2 linked regions of the Alkalinema sp. FACHB-956 genome follow. The protein of the gene in region 2 binds, or shares a complex with, the protein of the main gene of each other region. Links are inferred from orthologs where the notes say so. Each region holds a gene or a part of one and is shown on either strand. Other genes may lie near its edges. The genes, in order: H6G21_RS17090 and H6G21_RS01430.

What was found.
Region 1: H6G21_RS01430 (region 2) and H6G21_RS17090 share a complex: the UniProt entries of both Bacillus subtilis proteins name them as parts of the possible RNA degradosome complex. The link is inferred for Alkalinema sp. FACHB-956 from one-to-one orthologs.

What each region holds. Positions count from the first base shown.
Region 1 is NZ_JACJRC010000017.1:49,904-53,176, reverse strand. The notes cover bases 1-2,948. They hold H6G21_RS17090 (polyribonucleotide nucleotidyltransferase), read left to right. Parts: upstream 1-374; coding sequence 375-2,522; downstream 2,523-2,948. Other genes in these bases: H6G21_RS17085 (GTP-binding protein), read right to left, coding at 2,712-2,948. Outside these bases: more of H6G21_RS17085, read right to left, coding at 2,949-3,273. UniProt on the Bacillus subtilis protein: Involved in mRNA degradation. Catalyzes the phosphorolysis of single-stranded polyribonucleotides processively in the 3'- to 5'-direction. Necessary for competence development in Bacillus subtilis.
Region 2 is NZ_JACJRC010000001.1:350,190-353,448, reverse strand. The notes cover bases 139-3,072. They hold H6G21_RS01430 (ATP-dependent 6-phosphofructokinase), read right to left. Parts: upstream 2,179-3,072; coding sequence 1,099-2,178; downstream 139-1,098. Other genes in these bases: era (GTPase Era), read left to right, coding at 2,254-3,072; H6G21_RS01435 (PIN/TRAM domain-containing protein), read left to right, coding at 139-1,083. Also shown: more of H6G21_RS01435, read left to right, coding at 4-138; more of era, read left to right, coding at 3,073-3,216. UniProt on the Bacillus subtilis protein: Catalyzes the phosphorylation of D-fructose 6-phosphate to fructose 1,6-bisphosphate by ATP, the first committing step of glycolysis.

The sequences.
Region 1 (3,273 bases), on a different replicon or contig from region 2:
GCTTAATATTAGGTAAAAGGTGGGAATTCCCACCTTTTTTGATGGAATTTTTTAATGGAAATTTTGCTGAATAGTGCGTTGACTGAAAAGCGTAGTTGCAGTGTTACTCAAAGTGTTACTTAAATTGCCGATCGGCCAGTGTGATCTCACCCGAAGGAATCGTTTAGAATGCCTTATAAAGTGAGCGGCTAAAGAAGAGCAATAACTCCACAGTAACTGTTTTGAGCGAATCAAGAGACCGATCGATGGGCATCATGTATGACTCTGATCCCCTGATCCATGGGGCGATCGAAGTCACCTCTTGACTCAGTTAAATCAGTGTTAGGATTGCGTCAGAATAGATAAAAGAGAAAAAGCAAAGGACAAAGGAATACATGGAAGAAGTGACCAAGTCGATATCTTTCGATGGACGAGAGATTCGACTGAAGATGGGACTGCTGGCTCCCCAGGCTGGTGGTTCTGTACTGATTGAATCAGGGGACACCGCCGTGCTGGTGGCGGTGACACGCTCCACAGCCAGAGAAGGCATTGATTTTCTTCCCCTGACAGTAGATTACGAAGAGCGGATGTATGCTGCAGGCCGGTTCCCAGGGGGATTTCTGCGCCGGGAAGGGCGGCCACCGGAAAAGGCAATTTTGATTGGACGGCTCATCGATCGCCCCATGCGTCCCCTGTTTCCAGGCTGGTTGCGGGATGATATCCAAATTGTGGCCACGACGGTTTCCCTAGATGAAAAAGTGCCGCCGGATGTCCTCGCCGTAACCGGGGCCTCCATGGCGACCTTGCTGGCCGGAATTCCCTTCAATGGTCCGATGGCAGCCGTGCGCGTCGGCTTAGTGGGCGATGACTTTATCCTCAATCCTACCTACGAAGAAATTGAGCAGGGGGATTTAGACCTCGTGGTTGCGGGGTCTCCCGATGGCGTCATCATGGTGGAAGCGGGGGCAAACCAGTTGCCCGAAGCAGACATGATCGAAGCGATCGACTTTGGCTATGAGGCCGTCCGAGAATTGATCGGCACCCAGTTGGAAATTTGTAAGCAACTGGGCATTGAACTGGTGAAAGAAGAAGCACCGGAAGTGGATCAAACCCTGGAAAACTTCATCGCCGATCGGGCGACTGCCCCAGTGAAGGCAATCCTAGGTCGCTTTGAAAAGGATAAAAACATTCGGGATGCGGCGCTAGATGAAGTCAAAGACGCCATCAAAGCAGAAATTGAATTGCTGCCGGACGAGGATCCCGTCAAAGTCGCCGCAACCGCGAACGCCAAAGCATTGCCGGAAACCTTTAAGTCCATCACCAAAAAGCTGATGCGCAAACAGGTGGTGGAAGATGGCGTGCGGGTGGATGGTCGGAAACTGGATGAAGTCCGTCCCATTTCCTGCCGCGTGGGGATTCTGCCCAAGCGGGTACATGGCTCTGGCTTGTTCAATCGCGGCTTGACGCAAGTCATGTCCGTGGCAACCCTGGGCTCTCCTGGGGATGCCCAGGAATTGGACGACCTCCACCCGGATAGCGAAAAGCGCTACATCCACCACTACAACATGCCGCCCTACTCCGTTGGGGAAACCAAGCCGATGCGATCGCCGGGGCGGCGGGAAATTGGTCACGGGGCCTTGGCCGAGCGGGCTTTGATTCCGGTGTTACCGAAGAAGTCCGATTTCCCCTACGTAATTCGGGTTGTTTCAGAAGTCTTATCTTCTAACGGATCCACCTCCATGGGTTCCGTCTCAGGATCCACCTTGGCATTGATGGATGCGGGTGTCCCCATTATCAAGCCCGTGAGCGGAGCTGCCATGGGGCTGATCAAAGAGGGGAGCGAAATCCGAATTTTGACCGATATCCAGGGCATTGAAGACTTCCTGGGTGATATGGACTTTAAGGTCGCCGGTACTGACAGTGGGATTACGGCTCTCCAGCTCGATATGAAAATTGCTGGGCTACCGATGGACGTGATTCGTAAAGCGGTGTTACAGGCCCAACCGGCTCGATTGCACATCTTAAGCAAGATGCTAGAGGCGATCGACACTCCCCGCGCTGAACTGTCGCCCTATGCCCCCCGCTTGATGACGATCAAGATCGATCCAGAACAAATTGGCATGGTGATTGGGCCTGGTGGGAAGACCATCAAGGGCATCACCGAAGAAACGGGAACGAAGATCGACATTGCCGATGATGGAACCGTTACCATTTCTGGTTTGGATGGGGCGAAAGCCACCCGTGCCAAGTCCATTATCGAAGGCATGACCAAACGGGTCAAAGAAGGGGATGTCTATGCCGGTCGGGTGACCCGCACAATCCCGATCGGGGCTTTTGTGGAATTCCTGCCGGGTAAGGAAGGCATGATTCACATTTCCCAACTCGCCGATCACCGCGTCAAGACCGTGGAAGATGAAGTCTCCGTGGGGGATGAAGTGATTGTCAAGATTCGGGAAATCGACAACCGAGGCCGCATTAACCTGACCCGCTTGGGCATTCATCCCGATGAAGCAGCTTCTGCAAAAGCAGGGGCAAAGCGTTAGGGAAACTGCGAAACGTTAGCTGAAACGATGGCTTCTGCAAGGAGTGAGTAATACCTCTACTGCCAGAAGCCTTCTCAACAAAATTAACGAGTGGGCAATTTCGGTTCACTCGTTTTTTTGTGCGTGCTACACAAGGAGGTTTTTTGATTGTGCGACCCAAGGAGGGGCGGGATAATTGCCCCTCTCCCTTTACTGCTGCCGACCGAGTTTCGCTCGCAATTCTTCGCGAATGCGGCTGAGGATCGATCGCTCATCCAGGGATGATAAGATTTGATCCACCACCGCCTTTGGCCCATCGGGTCCCCAGGTTGCGCCGTTGGCCAAATAAGTCCGGGCAATCTGGCCGATGCTATGGGTGGCCACGCCCGCAACGCCCGCTTGGGCGATCGCCACGGATAGATAGGGCAACGCCGATAGGCCCCCTGTTGCCGGCACTGCTAACCCCAGCAAGCCCTTGAGAGAACTCAAGCCCAAATCTGCCAGCAACTCACTCGCACTAATTCCCCCCATGGCGAGGCCGATATTTTTCAGTAACCCGATCGCGCCTTTTTCGGTCATGGGAATGCCATAGAGCTTAGACAGGCTGAGAATCATGGCTACATCGATCGCGGCACTGCTGAGGATATCGATGACGGTGATGGGATTGACCGCCACCGCCACTGCCTTCGCCATCACCCCATTCCAGATCACCCGATCGCCACTGGATTCCCGAATTTGTAGCTTGCGATCGACAATCCGTTCGTTAATCCCA
Region 2 (3,259 bases):
CCTATGCTTGATGCAATTATCATCTTGGCTCTCATCCTAGCAGGCGCAGGGATCGGTTTCCATGGGATCGAAGCCCTGCCGATCAACCTTCAGGATCAAGTCACCAATCCGGAAGGGTTGCGGTTTGTGGTCAGCGGATTTGGGGCGCTGATTGGCACGGTGTTTGGGCTGTTGGTGCAAACCAGCTACCGACGACTGGAAAAGCAAATTAAGGACATGCCCGCCCATGTGTTGCTGGCCCGATCGGTGGGGTTGGTTCTGGGCTTGCTGGTGGCCAACCTGATGCTGGCTCCCATCTTTCTGTTGCCGATTCCGCCGGAGTTTGCCTTTATTAAGCCGCTGACGGCCATTCTAGGGAGCATTCTCTTCTCGGTGTCCGGCATGTCCTTGGCCGATACCCACGGTCGATCGCTGCTGCGGTTGATCAATCCCAGCAGTGTGGAATCGGTCTTGCTGGCCGAAGGGACGCTGAAACCGGCATCGGCCAAGGTCTTGGATACCAGCAGCATCATTGATGGGCGGATTGCTGAAATTTTGGCGACGGGCTTTTTGGAAGGGCAGTTGTTGGTGCCCCACTTTGTCCTGCAAGAGCTGCAACAGGTGGCCGATGCGTCGAATGACCAGAAACGGGCACGGGGACGGCGGGGCTTGGATATTCTGAACCAGATGCGATCGAAATATCCCGATCGGGTCGTGATTCACCCAGCGGACTACGAGGATATTCCCACAGTGGATGCAAAATTAGTGCGGCTGGCGATGGACATTAACGGAGCCTTGGTGACAACGGACTACAACTTGAACAAAGTCGCGCGGGTGCAGCAGGTGGCGGTGCTGAACTTGAACGATCTCTCCCAGGCGATTCGCCCCAGTTACCTCCCCGGCGACAGTTTGGATTTAAAAATCCTCAAGGAAGGCAAAGAACCTGCCCAGGGGATCGGTTACCTGGACGACGGCACAATGGTGGTCGTGGAAGATGGCCGCAGCTATGTGGGCGGGGAGTTGGAAGTGGTGGTGACCAGTGCGCTGCAAACCTCCGCAGGTCGCATGATTTTCGCCAAACCCAAATCCCTCGCCATGTCTTAGTGTTGGGGCTTAGTGCTATTCCCCTAGATAAATCCCAAGTCCCTTCGCGGTTTTCACCAACGTACTGACCGGATCGACGGCGTGGTAGTGGGCGATCCCATCCATGATCGGCACATCAATCACCGATCGTTGTTGCCATGCCACCATGCGATCGAATTTGCCCTCAGCCAGCAAGTCCACGGCTGCTACCCCAAAGGCCGAAGCTAGCAAGCGATCCAACGGCGAAGGGGTGCCCCCCCGCTGCACATGGCCCAGAACGGTAACCCGCGTTTCGGCCCCACTACAGGCGGAGATACGATCGGCCAGGTATTGTCCAATTCCCCCGTAGCGGCATTGGCCGAGGGCGTTGGTGGAACTGATGGTGTCCCCAGTTTCAGTGCGCACCGCTTCGGACACAATGATGAGGGAATAGTTTTTGCCCTTCGCTTGCCGCTCCCGGATTTTGTCGCAGACTTTGCTGATCGAATAGGGAATTTCTGGGATCAGGATAACATCGGCTCCCCCAGCGATTCCGGCGCTGATGGCAATGTGTCCTGCATCCCGACCCATCACTTCCAAAATCATGACGCGGGAGTGGCTGGCAGCGGTAAATTGCAGCCGATCGAGGGCTTCGGTAGCAATGTTGACAGCCGTGTCAAAGCCGATCGATCGCTCAGTGACGTCCACATCGTTGTCAATGGTTTTGGGAATGGCCACGAAGGGGATGTTGCCCAGTTGCATCAATTTGCGCAAAATCGCAATGCTGCCGTCCCCCCCAATGCCAATCAGTGCGTCTAGATTCAGCGATCGGTAATTTTCGATAATTTCATCGGAACGATCAATCACGGATCCGTCTTGCATGGGATAGGCAAAGGGATTGCCTTGATTGGTGGTGCCGAGAAAGGTGCCGCCCCCGGTGAGCCAGCGATCGACCTGTTCGATCGTTAACTCCATCACGTCGGGCGGACTGCACATCAAGCCTTGGGTGGCGCGGCAGATGCCCACCACTTCCCAATCGTAGGTGCCGATCGCGCGATAGACCACGGCCCGAATCACGGCATTCAGACCGGCGCAGTCGCCACCACTGGTTAAGATGCCAATGCGTTTAATACCCATAAGCCACTATACTCATACCCCAAATACACTACAATTTTTGAGTTGCGGCGCATTGATTGCCACTGAAATCACCGAATGAATGCAGATTTGCCAGCGTTTGATGACCTATCTCTAGGATTAGGCGGCGTTCCGATCGCGCCTCCAGACTTTCGATCGGGATTTGTCGGGATCATTGGTCGTCCCAATGTGGGCAAGTCCACGTTGATGAACGCTTTGGTGGGGCAGAAGATTGCGATTACTTCGCCCACAGCCCAAACGACGCGCAACCGCCTCAAGGGGATCCTGACCACACCGGAGGCCCAAATTATTTTCGTTGATACGCCAGGAATTCACAAACCCCACCACAAGTTGGGGGAAGTGTTGGTGAAAAATGCCCAGATGGCGATCCATGCGGTAGATCTGTTGGTGTTTGTGGTAGATGCCTCCACGGAATTGGGCGGGGGCGATCGGTTTATTGCGGATTTGCTCAACCAAACGGATGTTCCGGTGATTCTGGGCTTGAATAAGGCGGATCAGCAAGCGGAGTCTGACCAAGCCTACGATCGGGGCTATTTGGAACTCGCAGCCACCCGAGGCTGGCATACGGCTAAGTTTTCGGCGCTGACGGGTGCGGGGTTGGATTCGCTCCAGACGCAACTGATTGCGAATCTGGAAGAAGGCCCCTACTATTACCCGCCGGATCTGATTACCGATCAGCCGGAACGGTTCATTATGGGGGAATTAATCCGGGAACAAATTTTGCACCTGACCCGTGAGGAGGTGCCACATTCCGTGGCGATCGCGATCGAGAAGGTGTCGGAAGAGGAAAAAATCACCCGTGTGTTTGCCACGATTCATGTGGAACGGGATTCGCAAAAGGGAATTATTATCGGCAAAAAAGGCGCAATGCTAAAGACGATCGGAACGGAAGCCCGTCAGCAAATGCAAAAGTTAATCGAAGGCAAAATCGATTTGCAATTGTTTGTCAAAGTGCAACCGAAGTGGCGACAGTCACGGACTCGTTTGGCAGAATTGGGCTATCGGGTAGAAACCGAGTAGTCGAGCACACCTTTTAGTCGGGCACAGAGTAGGGTTCAGATGC